Regions from separate parts of the Mycolicibacterium confluentis genome, predicted to be linked through region 1. Evidence: predicted binding sites of a transcription regulator. Region 1 holds the regulator's gene; the other holds the start of a gene.
What was found. Region 1 encodes LexA, which represses DNA repair genes until DNA is damaged. Its sites were predicted from a motif close to CGAACANNTGTTCG; they were not measured.
Positions count from the first base shown of each region.

Region 1 (11,181 bases):
CGCTCCGAATGGGCGCCTGAGTTCGCGATCCATGATCTGGACTCGGTCGACGAACTGATGGCGGCCGATCCCGCCGACTACACCGACGACGTCGAGCACTATCTGTGGACGTGGACCGACCGGGATGCCGGGGAGATCCGCTCCCGGATGTTCGCGCCACATCTGGGCATCGTCGAGGACGAGGCCACTGGCGCTGCGGCGGTGCGCATCACCGACTACCTCAGCCGGGACCTGCGCATCACGCAGGGCCAGGGTTCGCGCATCGAGACAACGTGGTCGCCCGAGGGCTGGGTGCAGGTTGCCGGCGCCGCCGTCAACGACGGCATTCGGCGCGTCGACTGAAACTGCCCCAGGACAGCAGGAACGCCAGGGTCAACCCGCGGAGACCCCGCGGTGCTGACGCAGGGCCTCGATTTCGCGTTCGAAGTCGTCGGCCGAGGTGAAAGACCGGTACACCGAGGCGAACCTGAGGTAGGCGACCTCGTCGAGTTCCCGCAGCGGCCCCAGAATCGCGAGACCAACCTCGTTGCTCGGAACTTCAGGACCTGCGGCCCGGACCGCGTCCTCGACCTGCTGGGCGAGCAGGTTGAGCGCGTCATCGTCCACCTGGCGCCCCTGACAGGCCCGGCGCACGCCGCTGATCACCTTCTCCCGACTGAACGGTTCAGTGACCCCGCTGCGTTTCACGACGGCGAGCACGGCCGTCTCGACAGTGGTGAATCTGCGCCCACACTCCGGACAGGAACGGCGCCGACGGATGGCCTGGCCTTCGTCCGTCTCCCGGGAGTCCACGACACGCGAGTCAGGATTCCGGCAGAAAGGACAGTGCATGCCCGCTCCTTCGTCGTGCCGCCTGTGGGATGACCCCAACGACTCAGAGACTACCTGGGTGCGCCGCTCAGCGGCCAGGGCACCGAAGTCCACGACGATCATGACTGTCCGCCACCTGAATTCGAACGTACGGCTGTCAGGCGACCGGCGCGATCAGCGTCTGGCCGGCGTCCAGCGCCCCGGACTCGAGCTCGTTGAGTTCACGGATGCGGTCCACCACGCTGTTCACCGGGGCATCCGGCGCCACCCGGGCGGCCACGTGGGCCAGCGTCTCCCCCGACCGGACCTGCACCACTGCCAGTCGATCCGGAACCGGGGCCGAGGCGTGCGCGGCCTCACCGAACTGCGCGACCACGCCGAGCCACATCGTGATCAGCGCGGCCGTGAAGGCCAGGCCCACCAGGGTCAACGGCGTGATCCGGCGCCCGGGCGTGCGGGCATGGGGAGCGCGCGACACCCGCACTCCGGTACCGCGGTAGCGCGGCGCGATGGCCGCCGGTCGCGCCGGTGCGGGCCGTCCCGCGACGCCGCTGCCGCTCCGAGGGCGCCGCGGTGCGTCGACGCCCGGGGACGTCCGGGGGGCGGGCCACCTGTCTTCACAGAAGGCCGATGCGGTCCTCGGGTACACGCTGGTGTGGGTCATGTCCGGTCCTTTCGGTCGCTGCGGGCGGTCCATGCGTTCGCTCCTGTGTTCGAATATAATCGATCATGTGTTCGACTAGAAGTCTGAAACCGAACATGTGATCGAACCGTAGCCGAACGATAGAACGGGCCTCCGACAAAAAATCGCTCCAGGCCGCCGCGACGAGTCCTCGCCACACCAACATCACCGGCCACAGGGGCACCAGCAGGACAGATGGCGACACGCCTCGAACACATGTTTGATTCTTGCCCCCTGCGGGACTACATTCGAACGCATGGCTGACACCGAGAACGGCAGCAGTTCACCCGCGACCAGTCGCGAAGGCGCGCTCGACCCTGCTCTCACCGAGCGGCAGCGGACCATCCTCGAGGTCATCCGGGCCTCGGTGACCACACGGGGCTATCCCCCGAGCATCCGCGAGATCGGCGACGCGGTGGGCCTGACGTCGACCTCGTCGGTGGCCCACCAACTGCGCACCCTTGAGCGCAAGGGCTATCTGCGCCGTGACCCGAACCGCCCCCGCGCGGTGGACGTCCGTGGCGCTGATGATGTTGCGCACGCCGTGGCGACCGACGTGGCCGGATCCGACGCCCTGCCGGAACCCACGTTCGTGCCCGTGCTGGGACGGATCGCGGCTGGCGGCCCCATCCTCGCCGAGGAGGCTGTCGAGGATGTCTTCCCGCTGCCGCGTGAACTCGTCGGCGAGGGTTCGCTGTTCCTGCTGAAGGTGGTCGGCGAGTCCATGATCGACGCCGCGATCTGCGACGGCGACTGGGTCGTCATACGCCAGCAGAATGTCGCCGACAACGGTGACATCGTGGCCGCGATGATCGACGGCGAAGCCACGGTCAAGACCTTCAAGCGCACCGCGGGTCAGGTGTGGTTGATGCCCCACAACCCGGCGTTCGACCCGATCCCGGGCAACGACGCGGCCATTCTCGGCAAGGTCGTGACCGTCATCCGCAAGATCTGAGCCGCGGTCTGAACGCGGTCAGTCGGCGCGGCTGAACCCGTTCGCCTCAGCCAATTCCGGGCTGGCGAACCAGATCTCGGCGACCGTCTCGTCGTAGCCGGGTGATCCCGGTACGTGGTAGCGCCCCGTTCGCATGCTGCCCTTCACGGGATAGCCCTCTGGCGCCGTATGCGGGTCGTCGAGCGGCAGATGGATGGCCGGCGGTGCGGCCACCTCCGCATGTTCGTCCTCGGCCTCGCCCGACACGACCACGGCGTCCTCGTCGCGCTGGCCCTGGTCGCCGTAGTCCGGCTCCTCGTAGTCCGATTCCCGGTAGCCGCGTTCCGGTTCCTGGTAGCCGCGTTCCGGTTCCTGGTAGCCGGCGTTGACGTCCTGCTGATAGTCCTGCTCGTATTGCGACACGTACCGGCTGGGCGGCGCCTCGAAGCTGCGCGCGGGCGGCGGCGCCGCGCCGTAGACGGGCGCGAACAGCGAGCCCGGACCCGGCAGGTAGTCGTCGTCGTCGTCCGGCTGCGAGGACCAGGACTGGTCGCCCACATCGTGTGCGGCGTGGCGTCCGGCCTGATCGTCACCAACATTGATGACCCGGGTCGGAGCGGTGTCGGCGTCGAGATCGTCCTCGTCGTCCTCGACCGCGTCGGCCGACTCGTGGGCGCCGCGATGAGTGAACAGACCGTCGTCGTCGTCGGCCTGTGGTGCAAGGCGGGGCAGCGACGTGGTCTCTTCGCCCCACGCAGGCCGCGACACCGGCGGCAGGTAGGCGTCGTCGTCGTGCTCGCCGAAGTCCGTGCGGCGCGACCAACCGTTCTCGTCGTCGCGGGCCTCGCCGAACCTCTTCTCGTACGTGGGCTCGTACCCCGAGTCGTAGCCGGGCTCGTACCCGGCGTCGGGGCCCTCGTCCTCGTCGTCGTCCTCGTCGTCGTAGTCGGCGTGCTGCGCGGACCGGCGCCTGCGCATCGCGACCAAGGCGTACACCGAACCCAGCAGCAGCAGGGCGACCGGGATGATCCACCACAGCCACCAGCTCTGCCAGGTGATTCCGCTGTCCGTCTCACCTTCGGGGGCCGCGGGCGGGGCGCTCGGCACGGGTGCGTCCGGTATCTCGAGCCCGCCCAGCGACTGCGCCAGGTTCGCGGGATCGGAGGTGAAGGTGTTGTCCTGACTGTTCCACGAGAGCTCGCCACCGCTGAACTTCTGCGTGACAATCCCGCCCTCGGTGTTCTGATCCCCAGTGGGGACGCCGAGCGCACCCGTGGCGCCGCCCAGCTTGTCCCACGCGGCCTTCATGGCGCCGCGCACGATGACAGCACCGTGTTCCCGCGTCCAGAAGATCGTCGGATTGTCCGGCGCGGAGAAGACCTGGATCCGGCTGTCCGGCACCCCGCCGTCGGCCTCACCGCCGGCCGGAAGACCGAAGTCTCCGGTGGGACCACCGGCCGACTCGTACTTGGCCAGGATGTCCCCCGAAACGGCATGGGCGCCCGTCTCCGGGCTGTAGAACACCTTGCCGCCGGAGAAGTTCTGTCCGGCCCCAGCGTCTCCGATGGCGTACTGCTCCCCGGCCTTGACCCCGAGCGGTCCTGAGGACCCGCCGGCGGCACGCCAGGCGGTCGCGATCGCCGACGCCGCGTCGGACGGGATCTCAAGGCCGACAAGCTGTCCGGCAAGGTCGGCCGGTTCGGTCGTGAAGACCTTGGTGCCGGTGTCGAACGACAGTTGACCACCGGTGAACCGCTGCGAGATGACGTCGCCGGTGTACGTCTCGTCGGCGATGGGGACACCGAGGACGCCAGCCGAGCCACCGAGCTTGTCCCACGCGGCATTGATCGCACCGCGCACCACCCAGGCGCCGGTCTCCGGCGTCCAGAAGATCACGGGGTTGTCAGCGGCGCTGAACGTGCTGTTACGGCTCTCCGGGCTGATCCGGCCCGGACCCTCATCGATGTTCGGGAAGCCCAGATCACTGTCCGCGGGTCCGCCGAGGTCGCGGTACTTCTCCAGGATGGCGCCGTGCATGATTCGCGCACCGGTTGCTGGCGAGAAGAAGATCGCCCCACCGGCAAAGTTCTGCCCGAAACCCGGGCCCACGGCATAGACACCGCCATCCCGCGGGCCCAGGGTCGACGCGTCTCCACCGGCGGCGTCGAACGCCGCATTGATCGCGTCCGTGGCGTCACTTTCCGGTGACGCATGCGCAGTCGGCGCAAAAAGCGCGACCGCGGCGGCAGCGAGAACAATTCCCAACGCCGTTCGACCGATTCCCCCGAATCGTTTCCACTGCCGTGTCATCGACTCACCCCGCGCTTTCCGACCCTGCCATCTGCATCGTCAGCCTGCGAGGACCAGCCCGAATTCAGGGCACAGTCGAAGACGGGCCAACCTCATCCGGCACAGAATACCCATACGTAACGTAAATAACATGCATCCGGGACCCGAAAGCACGGTTTCGATACGGGACGGTTATTCTCTTCGCTCTTGAAAGAGCGCCGGATCAGACGCCCAGGCTGCGCCCGATGATCTCTTTCATGATCTCGGTGGTGCCGCCGAAGATGGTCTGCACACGGGCGTCCAACCAGGCGCGGGCAACGTTGTACTCGCGCATGTAGCCGTAGCCACCGTGCAACTGCAGGCAGCGGTCGATGAGCTTGACCTGCGCCTCGGTGGCGTACCACTTGGCCATCGCGGCCTGCTCGGCCGACAGGTGCGCCTTGGTGTGCATCTTGAGGAACTCGTCGATCATGATGCGCACCGCGGTGGTCTCGGTGGCCAGCTCGGCCAGCACGAACCGGCTGTTCTGGAAGCTGCCGATCGGCTTGCCGAACGCCTTGCGCTCCTTGCAGTACTGGATGGTCTCCTCGAGAACCGCCTCCATGGCTGCGGCGGCCGAGATCGCGATCGTCATGCGCTCCTGGGGCAGGTTCTGCATCAGGTAGACGAAGCCCTGTCCCTCCTCGCCGAGGAGATTCTCGACGGGCACCTTGACGTCGGTGAAGGACAGCTCGGCGGTGTCCTGGGCCTCCAGGCCGACCTTGTCGAGGTGGCGACCGCGCTCGAAGCCCTCCATGCCGCGCTCCACCATCAGCAGCGAGAAGCCCAGCGCGCCCTTCTCGGGGTCAGTCTGAGCGACGACGATCACCAGGTCGGACAGGATGCCGTTGGTGATGAAGGTCTTCGAGCCGTTGAGGATGTAGTGATCGCCCTGCTTGACGGCGCGGGTCTTGATGCCCTGCAGGTCGCTTCCGGTGCCCGGTTCGGTCATGGCGATCGCGGTGATCAGTTCGCCGGAGCAGAACCCGGGCAGCCAACGCTGCTTCTGCTCCTCGGTGCACAGGCGCAGCAGGTACGGCGCCACGACGTCGTTGTGCAGCGCGAAGCCCAGTCCGCTGAAGCGGCCGCGCGTGTTCTCCTCGGCGATCACCGCGTTGTAGCGGAAGTCATCGTTGCCGCCGCCGCCGTACTCCTCCGGCACCGCCATGCCGAGGAAGCCCTGCTTGCCGGCCTCGAGCCACGCACCTCGGTCGACGATCTTGTCCTTCTCCCACTGCTCGTGGTACGGCGCGACATGCTTGTCCAGGAAGGCGCGGTACGACTCGCGGAAGAGATCGTGCTCGGGCTCGAACAGGGTGCGCTGGAACTTCACGGCGTTGCTCACGGGGACCTCCGGGGCGGGTTTGATCAAACTGCGAATCTTGCGCACGACGATATACCAACCGGGTGGTTGGTCGGGAATCGGGCTGCCGACCTGCGCACCTAGACTCGGGAGTCATGAGTGCGCGCGGCAACACCGCACCGATGAGCCTCACCCACTGGGGTGCGTTCCATGCCGACGTCGCCGACGGCGACATCACCGCCGTCACCGCCCCGGCCTACGACACTGACCCGTCGCCGCTGCTCGACAACCTGGTCGGGTCGATCCGGCACCGCTCCCGCGTCGCGGCCCCCGCGGTGCGGCGCGGTTGGCTCGAACACGGCCCCGGCCCCACCGGGGCACGCGGCTCCGACGAGTTCGTCGAACTGTCGTGGCCCGAGCTGACCGAGGTGCTCGCGACCGAACTGCGTCGGGTGGTCGACCGGTACGGCAACGAGGCCATCTACGGCGGCTCCTACGGCTGGTCCAGCGCCGGGCGCTTCCACCACGCACAGAGCCAGGTGCACCGGTTCCTGAAACTGCTCGGCGGATACACCTTCTCGCGACACTCCTACAGCCTCGGCGCCACCGGCGTGATCATGCCGCGCGTGGTGGGCACGCACGACAACCTGTTCAAACGCTCCACGAGCTGGGACGTGATCGCCGAGCACACCGATCTGCTGGTCTGCTTCGGCGGTGTCGGCCTCAAGAACACCGCGATCAACGATGGTGGCACCACGGCACATCCGGCCCGCGAGGCGCTGGCGCGGTTCCGCGCCCGCGGCGGGCACATCGTGTCGGTCTCCCCCCTGCGCGACGACGTCGTCGGGCCCTGCGACTGGCTGGCCGCCGTACCGGGCACCGATGTGGCCATCATGCTCGGCCTGGCGCACACCCTGGTCTCTGAGGGGCTGCACGACAAGGAGTTCCTGCGCGAATTCTGCACGGGCTACGACGTGTTCGAGGGGCACCTGCTCGGCCACGACGACGGCGTGCCCAAGTCGGCGGAGTGGGCCGCACAGATCAGCGGGGTGCCCGCCGACACGCTGCGCGCCCTGGCCCGGCGGATGGCGGCGGGGCGCACGATCCTCACTGTCAGCTGGTCGCTGCAGCGCACCCGCTACGGCGAGCAGGCCCCCTGGATGGGCCTGACACTGGCCGCGATGCTCGGCCAGATCGGTCTTCCCGGAGGCGGTTTCGGCCACGGCTACGGGTCCATGAACGAGCCCGGCCTGCCGCCGGTGCGGTGCCGCCTGCCCCGCCTGCCGCAGGGCCCCAACCCCGTGCAGACGTTCATTCCGGTGGCCGCGGTCAGCGATATGCTGCTGCACCCCGGCGAGATGTTCGAGTACAACGGCCAGCGCCTGCGTTACCCCGACATCCGATGCGTGTACTGGGCCGGCGGCAACCCGTTTCACCACCACCAGAACATTCCCCGCCTGCGGCGCGCACTGAGCCGAGTGGACACCGTTGTCGTGCACGACCCGTACTGGACCGCGATGGCCAAGCACGCCGACATCGTCGTCCCCTCCACGACACCGTATGAGCGCGACGACTTCTCGGGTTCCCGCAACGATCCCCGACTGGTCGCGATGCCCGCCCTGGCACCGCCGTACGCCCAGGCTCGCAACGACCACCGGACCTTCGCCGCCCTCGCGCACCACCTGGGATTCGGCGAGGCGTTCACCGACGGCCGCACCGAACGGGAATGGCTCGAGCACATGTACACCACGTGGGCCGCCGAACTCGACTTTTCAGTCCCCACCTTCGACGAGTTCTGGGCCCGTGGCCACCTGGACCTGCCCGTCGAGGAGGGGCTGACACTGCTGTCGGAGTTCCGTGCCGACCCGGCCGCGCATCGACTGGCCACGCCCAGCGGACGCATCGAGATCCACTCGGACACCATCGCCGGGTTCGGTTACGCCGACTGTGCGGGCCACCCACGCTGGTATGAGCCCGCCGAATGGCTCGGCGGGCCGCGGGCCGCCGAGTTCCCCCTGCACCTGCTGGCCAACCAGCCGGCCTCCCGACTGCACAGCCAACTCGACGCCGGGCGCACCAGCCAGGCGTCGAAAGTCGCTGGCCGCGAACCGATCCGGATGCATCCCGAGGACGCGACGGAACGTGGGCTGGAGCCCGGGGACGTGGTGCGGGTGTTCAACGATCGCGGCGCGTGCCTGGCCGGGGTGGTGCTCGACGAAGGTGTGCGCCCGCGTGTGGTTCAGTTGGCCACCGGCGCGTGGTATGACCCCGTCGATCCGGCCGACCCGGATTCGCTGTGCGCGCACGGCAATCCAAACGTCCTCACCGACGACGTCGGAACCTCTGCGCTGGCGCACGGGTGCACCGGTGCGCACGTGCTGGTGCAGGTGGAGAAGTACACGGGCACTCTTCCCCCGGTGCGGGCCCACGAACCCCCGCGGATCACCGCCCGCGCTGATCGTCGGGAAACCGCGGCGCCACCAGATCCACGAACGCCTCGCTGATCCGATAGGCGTGCGCCATCGGATGGCCGCGCAGAATCGCCGCCGACAGCACGGTGTTGATGATGCCCCACAACATCACCGCGGCGTCGTGGGCCTCCTGCTCGCCGAGAGCCGAGAAGTCGTGCGCAAGGGTGCGGGTCGCGACCTCGGCGAACTCGTCCATCATCTGCGCGGCGGCCGGGTCGGTGGAGTTCTGCAGCAGGAGACAGACTTTGAAGAACCCCGGCCGTTTCTCGAAGCTCGTGACGATGGCTCGCACCTTGGCGCGCAGACGCTGCACCGCGGGCCGCGAGTCCGAGTCGTCGGCCACGAAGACCGGTTGCGCCCATTCCGCAAGCACCGCGGCGTAGACGTGTTCCTTGGAGCCGAAGTACCGGTACAGGGTGCCGAGTGCGACGTCGGCGCGTTCGGCGACGTCGCGCATCTGGATCTGCTCGTAGTCGTGCTCCTTGAGCGCGGCAAGGGCCGCGTTCACGATCTGGGTGCGGCGCGCACGCTTGTACTCGGGCAGTTCGTCCGACGCCCCCGCGAGACTGACCGGACCGCCCGTCATCGCCGCGGCAATCCCAGGATCATGGTGGCGATGATGTTGAGCTGGATCTCCCGGGTGCCGCCGCCGATGATCTCGGCGGGCAACTGCAGCGTGTGGGCCACCGCGGTGTCCCCGACCCCATGGGTCAGTGCCGCAGGACCCGCGAATTCCACAGCGGCGGTGCCGATCCGGCGCAGGACGGCGCCGGTGGCGACCTTGGCGATGCTGGTCGCGGGGCCCGGTGAGTGCCCTGCGAGCCGGGACAGCGTGTCCCGCAGGTTCAGTGCGGCGATGGCATTGGTGGCGGCGCGGACCTCACCGAGCGCGCGCACCAGGGCCTCGCGGTCGGCCCCGGGGCCGTCTGCGAGGTTCCGCAGCACCGACTCCCGGTCGTTGTTGATGTACCCGCTGATCGCGGCGCGTTCGTTGGCCATGGTGGCCAGGGCCAACGACCATCCGGCGTCGGGAGCCCCGACGAGCATGTCATCGGGGACGAACACGTCGTCGAAGAACACCTCGTTGAAATGCGCGTCGCCGGTGGCCGTACGCAGCGGACGCACCGTGATCCCGGGCGTCGTCATGTCGACCAGGAAATAGCCGATCCCCTTGTGCTTGCGGGCCTCTGGATCGGTGCGCGCCAGCAGTGCACCCCAGTCGGCGCAGTGCGCCGAGGACGTCCACACCTTCTGCCCGTCGATACGCCAGCCACCGTCGACCCGGGTGGCTCGCGTACTCAGCGCCGCCAGATCCGATCCCGCGCCGGGCTCACTGAACAGCTGGCACCAGGCGTGGGTGCCGCGCAGGATCGGTTCGGCGAACTGTGCGCGCTGCGCGTCGGACCCGAAGGCCAGGATCGTCGGCAGGATCCATTCGGCGATGCCCAGCGAGGAGCGGACGACCTCGGGTCGCCGGTCGAACTCCTCGGTGATGATCAACTGCTGAACGGGCGTGGCGTCCAGGCCCCAGGGTGCGGGTAGGTGCGGGGCCAACAGGCCCGCGGCCGCCAGGACATCGCGCTGCGCCCCGGTGTAGAGGTTGGCGTAGTCCGGGCTCTGCCGGCCGGGTTGGTCGTTGACCACGGTCGCGGCGTGGTCGAGGATCTCGACGACGCGCGCCCGGAACTCGGTCTCGACGTCGGGCAGTTCGATGGAGAAGTCGCGGGTGGGGGCCGCAGGCTCACCGAGTTGGCGCGCCCACCGGCCGACAGGTCCGCTGGCCGCGGACAGGCTGATCGCCCGCCGCCAGTACAGGTGCATATCGTGTTCCCACGTGTAGCCGATGGCCCCGAACATCGTCAGCGCGTCCAGCGCCAGGTCGGGCAGCTTGGCGTTGCCGACGATGGCCGCGCCGGCGGCGGCGATGAGCTGCTGGGCCGCTGGCTGATCGGCGGCACGGGCCGCATCCCAGGCCGATGCGGCGATGAGTTCACTGTCGATGTAGAGCGCGGCGGCCCTGTGCTGCAACGCCTGGAAGGCGCCGATCGGCTGGCCGAACTGCTCCCGGACCTTCAGGTGCGCGATGACGTTGTCCGTGCACCAGCGGGCGACACCCGCCGCCTCGGCCGCGGTCAGTGCCACCGCGGCGAACCGCGCGGCGTCGACGTCGAACCCGTCCGCGACGGCAGCGCTGCTGACCAGGTGGCCGTCGACCCTCAGGGTGGCGACGTCGCGGGTCAGGTCTGTGCCCGCCTCCGCGACGACGTCCAGGCCGTCCCCGCCGGTGTGCAGCACCGTCCACACGGTGTGGGTGTCGGTGCGCGCCGAGACGACGAACCGCTGCGCACCCGCGAGCCCGACCACCGGTCCGACCGCACCGGTCAATTCCCAACCGCCGTCGACGGGGGTGGCCGTCAGCTGGCCGGATTCCGGCAGCACCACGACGGCCCTGGTGCCCTCGGCGATCTCAGCGGCGAGCGTGCGCAGCACGGGCCCGGCGCCGGGCGCAGCCGCGACCGCGCCGGCGATCATGGTCGGCAGCAGCGGTCCGGGCAGCAGTGCGTAGCCGGCGGCATCGAGGACGCACGCGGCCTCAGTCAGGCCGCCGCCCTGGCCTCCCGCGGACTCCGGCAGATGGACGGCGTGGAAACCC
Region 1 is NZ_AP022612.1:2,981,004-2,992,184, forward strand. It holds gene G6N34_RS13840 (PhzF family protein) at 1-342, shown strand, start outside; gene nrdR (transcriptional regulator NrdR) at 373-831, opposite strand; gene G6N34_RS13850 (LysM peptidoglycan-binding domain-containing protein) at 968-1,474, opposite strand; gene lexA (transcriptional repressor LexA) at 1,749-2,447, shown strand; gene G6N34_RS13860 (sunset domain-containing protein) at 2,466-4,736, opposite strand; gene G6N34_RS13865 (acyl-CoA dehydrogenase family protein) at 4,939-6,099, opposite strand; gene G6N34_RS13870 (molybdopterin guanine dinucleotide-containing S/N-oxide reductase) at 6,213-8,561, shown strand; gene G6N34_RS13875 (TetR/AcrR family transcriptional regulator) at 8,500-9,114, opposite strand; gene G6N34_RS13880 (acyl-CoA dehydrogenase family protein) at 9,111-11,181, opposite strand, start outside.

Region 2 (11,181 bases), 1.2 Mb from region 1:
ACGGGTCGCACAGGTCACGGCACCCATCGGTTTGGCCTTCATTCCGTTGGGGATGGCACTCGGGTTCCTGGTGGTGCACGCGGGCCTGGCGTGGTGGTGGGCGCCGGTGTTCGCGGCTGTGATCTACGCCGGTTCGCTCGAGTTCCTCATGGTGGGTCTGGCCGCGACGGGAGCGCCGGTGGCCGCGGTGGCGCTGACGACCTTCATCGTCAACTCCCGGCACGTGTTCTATGCGCTGTCGTTCCCGCTGCACCGGGTGCGCGGTGTGGCGGCCAGGCTCTACAGCACCTACACGCTGTCGGATGAGGCCTACGCCGTCGGCGTCAGCCCCGAGGCCTCGTCGTGGACCACCCGGCCGATCCTGACGATGCAGGTGCTGCTGCAACTTCTGTGGGTGACGGGTGCGGCGATCGGAGGCGCGCTGGGCGAGGCCCTGCCGATTGAGCGGCTGCAGGGACTGGACTTCGCGCTGACCGCGCTGTTCATCGTGCTGGCCATCGATGCCTACCGGCAGCGCCCCGACCGTCTCACCGCAGTCTCGGCTGCCGTGTGCGCGGGGGCGGCGTGGATCGTCGCGCCGGGACAGCTTCTGGTGTGCGCGTTCGCGGCGTTCACCGCGGTGCTGATCATGCGCTTTGTCGTGGACCGCAGGCGCGATGCCTGACAACGCGCACATCGCGGTCCTGGTGTTGGTGGCCGCGGCGGTCACCTGGGCGCTGCGCGCACTGCCGTTCGCGGTGTTGGCGCCCATGCGGCACAGCGCGGTCGTGAAGTATCTGAGCGTCCACATGCCGGTCGGCGTCATGGTGATGCTGATGGTCTACACGCTGCGCCCCGGTGTGGCTTCCGGCGGGCTGCATCTCGTGTGGCTCGCGATCGCGGTGGTGGTGACCGCGGGTCTGCACATATGGCGTGGGCACGCGCTGCTCAGCATCCTGGCCGGCACCGTCGTCTACGTCGTGCTGATGTCAGCCTTCTGAGCCTGGCGCAAGTTCTGGGCGTTCACCGGCGGGCGCCTGCCCCAGCAGCGCGCCCGTCAGCCCGCCGTCCCGGTGCATCCCGTAGAGCCGCCGCAGGTAGTCCCACTGGCTCGCGTTGGTGTTCTCGGCGCCCGGTGCCACCCCGACGACGGTGCCGTCACCAGGTGCGGCGGGCTCGGTGTGCTGCGGCAGCAGATACGCGTTGTTCCAGGCGTTGAGCGGCGGTGGGGCACCGGGGTCGGCACCAGGCGCGCTCGGAGCCTGCGCCTGGCCCAGCACCATCTCGGCTCCTGCGGTCCCCAGCGGCAGGCCCGCGGGGCCCATGGGGCCGTCGCTCTGGGCCAGCGGGCCATGCCACGTGGCATTCGGGGGCGGGGCGGGCTCGGGTGCTTGGGGTAATTCTGGTGCCGGTGCCGGTGCCGGTACTGGGGTCGGTTCGGCCGCGGCCTGCGGTGCGACGGCAAGACCCGCTGCGACGGCGATCCCGCCAGCGACGATCCGCGTACAACCGGCCATGGCCGACCACGCTAGTACACCGGTCAATAGAGCATGGTGCGCACATTGTCCTCGTCGTAGTAGCGCTCCAACTCGGCGAGGCTCACACCCATCCGCAGTGCGTGGGCCATCTGCGCGACGCTGGGCAGCGCGGTGGGGTTCCACGTGTCGGGCCGCCAGGCGTCGGAACGCAGAAATGCCTTGGCGCAGTGGAAGAACACCTCCTCGACGGCGATCTCAAGGGCCAGGATGGGGCGCTTGCCCTGCACGGTCATGGCGTCGAAATAGTCGGCGTCGGCCACGATGGTCGCGCGCCCGTTGATGCGCAGCGTGTCACCGCGGCCAGGGATCAGGAACAGGGTTCCGACGTGCGGGCGCTGCAGCACGTTGAGATGCCCGTCGACGCGCTTGTTGCCCGGACGTTCGGGAATCGCGATTGTGGTGTCGTCGAGGACATGGACGAAGCCGGCTGGGTCGCCCTTCGGGGACACGTCCACGCGACCCTCGGCGTCGGTCGTGGCGACGAAGCCGAGTGGGGAGTGCGCCAGCCAGTCGCGATGGATGGGGGCCAGCCTGTCGCGGACCTTGTTGGCCACGAACTCGTTCGGATGACCGACGAGGGCGCGCAGTTCTTCGACGGTGTGAATCTCGCGACGCATGCCGCCATCATGCCCGCGGTCAGGCCGTGTTCGGTGGCTCCGTCAGCCGAACCGCTGCACCAGTGCGCGCCGGTCGACCTTGCCGATGCCGCGGCGGGGCAGTTCGTCGACGACGTGCACCTCGCGCGGCGCGGCGGTCCTGTCCAGCGCCAGGCCGACGTGCGCGGCCAGTTCGGTGATCGTCGGTGTGTCGGCGCCGTCGACCAGGGCGATGGCCGCGACCACGCGTTGTCCCAGTCGGTTGTCGGGCACGCCGAAGACCGCGCACTCGGCGATGGCGGGGTGCGTCGCGAGCACGGCCTCGACGAGTTGGGGCAGCACTGTCAGTCCGCCGGTGCTGATCGCGTCGTCGCTTCTGCCCAGCACGCGTAGCACGCCCGAATCATCAAGCGCACCAACGTCATCGGTCCGAAACCAGCCTGGCTCGGCGAAGGGGTCCGGGTCCTGCGGATTGCGGTACCCCTTGGCCAGCGTGGCGCCGCCGAGTTCGATGCGCGAATCGTCCAGGCGGACCTCGACGCCGTCGAGGGGAACGCCGTCGTATACGCATCCGCCCGCGGTCTCGCTCATGCCGTAGGTCCGCACCACCGTGATGCCCGCGGCCGCGGCGCCCTGCAGCACCGGCAGGGGCGCCGGGCCGCCGCCGAGCAGCACGGCATCGAGTTCGGCGAGCGCCTCGGTGGCTGCCGGATCGGTCAGCGTCTTGGCCAGTTGGGTGGCCACCAGCGACGCGTACCGGCGCCCCGAACCCATCGCGCTCACCGCGGCGGGCAGTGCCGTCACGTCGAACCCGTCGGACACGTCGAGTTCGACGGGCACCGTGCCGGCCGTCACGCTGCGGATCAGCACCTGGATCCCGGCGATGTGGTGGGCCGGAAGCGCCAACAGCCAGGTGCCCAGGCCGCCGAGGCGGTCATGCGTCGCCGACGCGCTCGCGACCAGTGCGGCCGCGGTCAGCATCGCGCCCTTCGGGGTTCCGGTGGTTCCCGAGGTGGACACCACCAGTGCGACGTCGTCGTCGATGTCCTCGCCAACGCGCAATGACGTTGTGAGCAGATCACTTTGGCGAAGGTCGCCACCGGGAATCGGCAGCACCGCGCTCGCGGTGCCGTCGAGGACGACGTCGAGTGCGGCCATCATCGGGGACGCCGACGGGCCCGGGGGAACGACCAGTGCGCGTAGCGGGGCTATTCGCTGACCTCCCCGTCTCGGGGATCGTCGAGCGGCCACCCCTTGGCGGCGAGCCGTTCGCGGACGCGTTCGACGTCGATGGCCGACGGCAGTTCGTCGGTGATCCGCATGATGGCGGTGCCGATGTCGATGTCGTCGAATTCCGGGCGACTGGTGAGCTCACGCGCCACGATCTTGACTTCGTCGGTAGTCAACCGGCGCGAGAGCAGCGCCAGCAACGGCAGGTAATCGTTTTGAGGCACGCCCTCGGGGTACCCGGCGCGCAGCCAGGAGACGATGGCGCTGAGAAAACGATTCACGGCGTCGGCTCCTGATAAGTGGTGGCTCGACCAGGATCCTAGTGTGCTGCAACACACCCGGGTTCGCCAGCGAGCGCCAGCGGTCCCCAACGGGTTCCAGACAGAAGATGAACAGTAGATGAACACAGTTACCACCCAGGCAAAGTGCCTGGTCGCTCCGTATTCTGGTGCGTGGCGCGGCTAGGTAAATCGCATGGTGTGGCTACAGAATGAGCACCATGAGCGCCGAGCTGATCATCTTGGTGCTGTTGATCACAACAGCCCTGGCTTTCGACTTCACCAACGGCTTCCATGACACCGGAAACGCCATGGCGACGTCGATCGCAACCCGGGCGCTCAGGCCTAAGACCGCGGTGCTGCTCGCGGGAGTGCTCAACCTCGTGGGCGCATTCCTCTCGGTCGAGGTCGCCGTGACTGTCACGACGTCGGTGCTCAAGATTCAAGACGGCAAAACCGGCTCACTTCTGCCCACCATCGACGCTTCGATGGGTCTGACGATCATCTTCGCCGGCCTGATCGGCGGCATCCTCTGGAACCTGCTCACGTGGCTGTTCGGCATCCCGTCCAGTTCGTCGCACGCGCTCTTCGGCGGTCTGATCGGTGCGGGCCTCGCCGCGATCGGCCTTGCGGGCGTCAACTGGTCCGGCGTCACGCAGAAGGTGCTGATCCCGGCGCTCGCCGCTCCGCTGATCGCAGGCGTCGTCGCGGCCTGCGGCACCTGGATGGTGTACCGCATCACCCGGCGGGTCTCGAAGCGTCAGCGTGAGCAGGGCTTCCGCTGGGGGCAGATCGCGACGGCTTCCCTGGTCGCGTTGTCGCACGGCACCAACGACGCACAGAAGACGATGGGTGTCATCGCGCTCGCGCTGATCACCACCGGCCATCTGACCGGTGACGTCAAGGAGAACGGCCTGCCGTTCTGGGTGATCGCCAGTTGTGCGCTGGCCATCGGCCTGGGCACCTACCTGGGCGGGTGGCGTGTCATCCGCACGCTCGGCAAGGGCCTCGTCGAGATCGAGTCCCCGCAGGGCCTCGCGGCCGAGGCGTCGTCGGCGGCCATCATCCTGAGTTCGAGCGCTGCGGGCATGGCGTTGTCGACGACGCACGTCGCCACCGGTTCGATCCTGGGATCGGGTGTCGGCAAGCCGGGCGCCGAGGTGCGCTGGGCCGTCGCCGGTCGCATGGCGGTTGCATGGCTCGTGACGCTTCCCGCCGCCGGTCTCGTCGGTGCGGTGACGTTCTGGCTCTCGCACGGCATCGCAGGCATCACGTCGCCGCTGATCGGGGACCTGGTGATCTTCAGCATCCTGGTCGGCCTGTCCTACTACATGTGGTGGCGCGCGCAGCAGCAGAAGGTCGACCACACCAACGTCAACGCCGATTGGGACGCCACCACCAATTCGGTGGTGCCCGCGCAGATGCCAGACCTCACTCCAGACCCGACTGTGTCGTCGGTGTCCAGTGACGACACCAAGGCAGGGACCCTCTGATGCCTTACCTCGACAGCATCTTCCGAGTGCTCCTGGTCGGCCTGGTCCTGGGTGCCGGTCTGCCCGCGCTGTTCGCGGTGGGCTTGGTGTCCTACTCGGCCGGGTCCGGTGAGGTCGACGTGGACGGCGCGACGCGGGCACCCAACCCCGCGCTGAAATTCCTCGGTCTGTTGTTGTTCGCATTCGTCGGACTGGTGATTGTCGCGGCGATCCTGTGGATCACGCGCACGACGGTCATTCATCACTTCGACGTCGACTTGTTCCCCTTCGTCCCCAAGAAGTGAGGTCTGCGTGTCTGAAAACTCCAGCGTTCTCGACAACGTCCTGCACTGGCTGCATGACGGTTACCCGCACGGCATCCCGACCAAGGATTACTTCCCGCTGCTGGCGCTGTTGACCCGCACGCTCACCGAAGAAGAGGTCAAACTCGCTGCGCGGGTGGTGCTGCTGCAGAGCGATGCGGATCCGGTCACGCCGGAACAGATCGAGCAGGCCATTCGCGAGGTTGCCGAGAAGGAGCCCAACCCGGAGGAGATCCACCAGGTGGCGGCGCGACTGGCGTCCGTCGGGTGGCCGTTGGCGGCGCCGGCGCGTTAGTCCCGGGTGTCGCGACGCAGCGGATGCGTCTCGGGCACCTGCACAAAGATCAGGTCGACGCCGTCGGGATCGGCGACATGCATCTCGTGCAGTCCCCACGGTTCGCGTCGCGCCTCCCGGGCGATCTCTACGCCTCGCGCTTGGAGTTCGGCCTGCGTGGCGTAGAGGTCACGGACCTGCAACCAGAACGCGCCGGGAAACGGGGGTGCGCCTGCCGGTGGGCCGCCGTGCCCGGCCAGTTCGATCAGCGACTGGCCCGCGTAGAACACCGTGCCGCCGCCGTATTCACGGGCGATCGCCAATCCGATCGTGTCGCGGTAGAAGGCCAGCGACCGCTCGTAGTCCGCCGGCCGGAGCAGCACCCGACTGGCCAGAATCTCCATGGGGGTCAGTCTTGTGGGTGACCACTCGTATTCACGTGCGACACACCGGGATCAGGTCGGTTGGATGCCTTGTCGTTTCATGATGTTCGCCAGCAGACCCGGTGCGACGACGTCGACAGCGCGGGCCGTGACCGCCATCCGCGGAGCGATGCGCACGGGTCGGGTGCGTGCGGCGCGGATCATCCATTCACCCGCCTCCTCGGCGGTCAGCGCGGGCAGACCGTCGTAGGCCTTGGTCGGCGAGATCATCGGCGTCGCGACCAACGGGTAGTACAACGTGGTGGAGTGCACGCCCTTGGGCGCCCACTCCGTTTCGATGACTCGGCTGACCGCCGACAGAGCTGCCTTGGAGGCGTTGTACACCGCGAACAGTGGCGCGGCCTCGTTCATCACACCCCACGTGGCGACGTTGATGATGTGGCCGTCGCCGCGCTCGATCATGCCTGGGGCGAATGCCCGGATGAGGCGCAGTGGTGCGTAGTAGTTCAGTGTCATGGTGCGTTCGACGTCATGCCAGCGGTCCAGCGACTCGGCCATCGGCCTGCGGATCGAACGTCCCGCGTTGTTGATCAGAATATCCACGGCGCCAACGGTTTCCGCGAGCGCGTCGATGGCCTCCAGGTCTGTGAGGTCGCACGCGATGGCCCGCGCCTCGCCGCCGCTCTCCGTGATCCGCGCCGTGACCTCGTCGAGCAGTTCCTGCCGTCGGGCCACCAGGATCACCGACGCGCCCGCCTTGGCGAACTGTTCGGCCGCGGCCGCCCCGATGCCCGACGACGCACCCGTCAGCAGCACTCGTTTCCCACGCAGGTCGATGCGTGTGCCGGTGGGCAGGCTCAGCGGGGGACGCATTCCGGCCATTGCCAGGGAGTCCGTCAGGCGGCGCAGGGGGTTCACGACACTGCACTCTAATTCGCGCACCTGTCAGCCTCCGTGGTCCCTGCCCACCCCTCAGCTTTCGCCGTCCCAGGCCAGCTGCGCCCGTGCCCCCGGCTCCCTCGTTCGCGGCCGGCGTCGACGCCAGTCGACTGCACCTGCGCCGGTGATCCGGACCGTGCGCACCCCCAGTCACCCCGACGGCTCACTCGCCGTCGGGGTCGGGGCCATCGGCACCTGACTGGGGTGGTCCGGGCCGCGCTTCGTTGTCCTCCTTGTAGGGGTTGAGGAGGTTTTCGGGGTGGTGGTGGTCGTTGACCCGTGGTCCACCGTTGTCGAGGTGTGGTGGTGGGATCCATTCGCAGCGGCCGTCATCGCGGATCCGCGTGGCCCAGCCGTCGGGTCCGACTTTGCGGTTGTCGGTCCCGCAGGCCAACGTGAGTTCGTTGACGTTGGTTTCTCCGCCCTCGATCCAGTCTTGGGCGGCGTGATGGACCTGGCATTGGTAGAACGAGGCGGTGCATCCGGGGGCGCTGCAGCCGCGTTCTTTGGAGAACAGGACCAGGCGTTGGGCGGGGGTGGCGATCCGCTTGGCCCGCCCCAGGTAGAGGGCTTGCCCGTCGTCGTCGAACACCGACAGGTAGTGGAAGGCGTGGGAGGCCATCCGGATCAGGTCACGCATCGGCAACAGAGATCCGCCGCCGGTGATCCCGAACCCGGCCCCGGACTGCAGTTCTTTCAAGGTTGTGGTGACGATGACGGTGACGGGCAGGCCGTTGAGTTTCCCGAGTTTCTTCGAAGCCAGGATCATGCGGCCGCCGGCGAGCAGGGCGTCGTGCTGGCGTTGAGCTTTGGTGCGGTGATCGGCCTTGATCTGCGCTTCTGAGGGCCTGCCGGTGACACACGGTGCCTCGTCGTCGGGGTTGCACATCCCGGGTGCGGCGTTTTTCGCCATCACCGGTTCCCAGACCGCCCAGGCTTCCGGGGTGAGGTGTCCACTGACCCGGATGAGCCCGTCAGCACCCTGCTTACCGAAGGTGATCCCTCGGCGGCGTTGGATGTCGGCGTCGTTGAAGGAGCCGTCGGGGTCGAGCCACAGCAGCATCCGGTTCAACGCGGCCCGGAAGTCGGGCACGCCCAGCGTGGAGGCATGCCCGGCCGCCAACTCCTCGGCCGCGACTCGGGCGCTGAGGTCGACGTGGTCGGGCAGGGCTGTGAAGAACTCCCGGATGCTCTTCACGTGTGCGGGCCCCACCCGGCCCTCGGCCACCTGCGCGGCCACATTGGGCATGACCGGGTCCAGCACCTCGCCGGTCATCGCCCGCCGGGGACCCAACGCCTCGGCATCGGCGCCGCGTTGGCGGGCTTCCTCGGCGGAGATTCGCAACCGATGGGTCAGGACCTTGGTGACCTTGTCCCCACCCAATGCTTCGGGGCCGAGTTCCTCCAACTGGGTGATGAGTTTGTGGTCGACCGTCGCGCTGGCCCAGCTCATTTTCTGCAGGCGTTCCATCACCGTGAGCACCTGCTCTGCCGAGAGATCATCGACGGTCGCAGCGACGAGTTGGGCGTGGGTGGCCTCCAGCTCAGAGAGCAGGTCGGTCACCGAAGTCATATTCGAACACTAGTTCGACTTACCGACAAAATTCGTCGAAATGTGGCAGGAGAAACCCAAGGGGCAGAAGGGATTTCAGTGGTTCCGCTGGCGCGATGGATTGCTCATCGTGCGGTGCAGGTTCGTTGTGCGGGCACCAAGGGCGCCTGAACGGCGTTGCTGGCGTGTCGGAACGACACCGGCGGCATGCAGCGCCGACGGGTCACCGGACACGAGGCTGCCGAAACGGACGGACAGCCGAACTTCCACAACCCCTAGAAGTACCGCGGGAACGGATCCCAGTCGGGGTCGCGCTTCTCCAGGAAGGCGTCGCGCCCCTCGACGGCCTCATCGGTCATGTAGGCCAACCGGGTGGCTTCGCCCGCGAACAACTGCTGACCGACCAGACCGTCGTCGAGCAGATTGAACGCGTACTTCAACATGCGTTGTGCCTGAGGCGATTTGCCGTTGATCGCCGCCGCCCACTCCAGCGCGACGTTCTCCAGGTCGGCGTGGTCCACGACCTCGTTCACCGCACCCATGTGGTGCATCTGCTCGGCGGTGTAGGCCTTGCCGAGGAAGAAGATCTCACGCGCGAACTTCTGGCCCACCTGTCGCGCCAGATACGCACTGCCGTAACCGCCGTCGAAACTGCCGACGTCGGCGTCGGTCTGCTTGAACCGGGCATGCTCGCGGCTGGCCAGCGTGAGGTCGCAGACCACGTGCAGCGAGTGCCCGCCACCGGCGGCCCACCCGTTCACCAGGCAGATCACGGGCTTCGGCATGAACCGAATCAGGCGCTGGACCTCAAGAATGTGCAGGCGGCCGGCACGCGCGACGTCGACGGTGTCGGCCGTATCGCCGGAGGCGTACTGATACCCGGTGCGCCCGCGGATGCGCTGATCCCCACCCGAGCAGAACGCCCAGCCGCCGTCCTTGGGCGACGGCCCATTGCCGGTCAGCAGCACGACGCCCACATCGGGGGACATCCGTGCGTGATCCAGCGCGCGGTACAACTCGTCCACCGTGCCGGGGCGAAACGCGTTGCGCACCTCGGGCCGGTTGAAGGCGATGCGCACGGTCGGCTGCAGGCGGCCCGCGCTGTCGACGTGGCGGTGGTAGGTGATGTCGATCAGATCGGCAAACCCGTCCACCGGCCGCCACAGACTGGGATCGAAGGGGTTCTCGCTCACGACATCACACCGTAGTCGGACCGTTGCGGCCTCACTCCAGCGGATCGTCGGGGCGTCGATCCAGCGGATCGAAGCCGTTGCGGCCTCACTCCAGCGGATCGAACCGGAACACCGCGCACCGCCCGGCCAGGGCCTCGTACTCCTCGGGTGCGTCGTCGCTGCTGACCAGACCCGCGTTCTTCATGAACTCCACACCCGTGGGCACCAGGACGGGGAACTGTCGCAGCAGCGGCCGCGCCTCTTCGACCGACATCTCGGTCATGTGCACGCGCTCGTCTCGACGATTCCTGGTCAGGGTGGCGACGGGGTTGGCGCGGGCGTTGCGCACCCAGTCCGCTCCGGGGAATCCGCCGACGACGTAGCGCTGCCCGTCGACGATCATCGGTGTGATCGGCGTCGAGCGGGGCTTGCCGGACTTGCGGCCGACGACCGTCAGCACCATTGGCATCTCTCTGCCGAACGTCGGTAGACCGAGGCGCATGCTGGCGATCAGGACCTTGTTCAGCGGCTTGAGCCACCACGGCGGCCGGATGCGTTCACTCACGAAACGTCCACGCCGTGATGGAGCAGTGCGCGCCGCAGCCCGTCGGGCCTGTCGGCGACGGGCAGCGGATCGACCAGCACGAACTCGCACCCCAGCGCCTGCGCCCCGCCGTCGGCCTCCTCGCTGTCGCCGACCATGATCGCCTCGGCGGGCTCGACCTCAAGGCGCTGCAGCGCGGTCGCGAAGATCTTCGGATCGGGTTTGACGGCGCCCACCTCATACGACAGCACGAACTCATCGACGTGGTCCGTCGCCTCGATCCCCTCAAACGCCGGGCGGACGTCGAAGGCGATGTTGGACACCACCGCGGTCCGGATGCCGGCCTTCGACAGCTTGCGCAGGACGTCTGCGGTGTCGAGGTACGGAGTCCACGACGACGGCGAGATCAGGCGCTGATACAGCGACTCGGCGTGGTGGTCGGTGACGCCGGACTCCCGCAGCACGTGCAGATAAGCCTCGCGGTGCAGGTCCGGCTCGAGGTCGCGGTTGGTCCAGGCGTAGTGCTCGTTGGGTCCCATCGGGACCATATGCCCGGTCGGCGCGGTCATCCTGCGCATCAACTCGGCTTGAACGTGGCCGTCGATCTGCCGGCCGGCCTGGCCCGGCAGCTTGATTCCCTCGAACCAACTGTCCTTCTCCTCCAGGCGGAACAGCGTGCCGGAGAAGTCGAACAGAACGGCTTTGAGACGTCGCAGGGACTGCACGACCTCCATGGTGCCACCGCATCGCTCGCTGGGGAATGTGTGGAAACCGTCGCGAACGGCTACTTATCAGCCATGTCGGTGGTCTACCAACGCGCCGCTGTGGTGATCCCAGCGCACAACGAAGCTGAGCACCTGCCGTTGTGCCTGCGCGCGGTCCTGACCGCTGCTACGCGGGC
Region 2 is NZ_AP022612.1:4,173,549-4,184,729, reverse strand. It holds gene G6N34_RS19815 (AzlC family ABC transporter permease) at 1-664, shown strand, start outside; gene G6N34_RS19810 (branched-chain amino acid transport AzlD family protein) at 657-980, shown strand; gene G6N34_RS19805 (hypothetical protein) at 969-1,496, opposite strand; gene G6N34_RS19800 (pyridoxamine 5'-phosphate oxidase family protein) at 1,520-2,134, opposite strand; gene menE (o-succinylbenzoate--CoA ligase) at 2,177-3,271, opposite strand; gene G6N34_RS19790 (DUF3349 domain-containing protein) at 3,322-3,624, opposite strand; gene G6N34_RS19785 (inorganic phosphate transporter) at 3,843-5,114, shown strand; gene G6N34_RS19780 (hypothetical protein) at 5,114-5,398, shown strand; gene G6N34_RS19775 (DUF3349 domain-containing protein) at 5,406-5,711, shown strand; gene G6N34_RS19770 (VOC family protein) at 5,708-6,094, opposite strand; gene G6N34_RS19765 (SDR family oxidoreductase) at 6,146-6,991, opposite strand; gene G6N34_RS19760 (HNH endonuclease signature motif containing protein) at 7,176-8,585, opposite strand; gene G6N34_RS19755 (1,4-dihydroxy-2-naphthoyl-CoA synthase) at 8,840-9,757, opposite strand; gene G6N34_RS19750 (nitroreductase family deazaflavin-dependent oxidoreductase) at 9,843-10,301, opposite strand; gene G6N34_RS19745 (HAD family hydrolase) at 10,298-11,014, opposite strand; gene G6N34_RS19740 (glycosyltransferase family 2 protein) at 11,078-11,181, shown strand, end outside.
Region 2: G6N34_RS19760 (HNH endonuclease signature motif containing protein) is a predicted target of LexA. The motif match lies at 8,589-8,602, and genes of this name have one in related genera.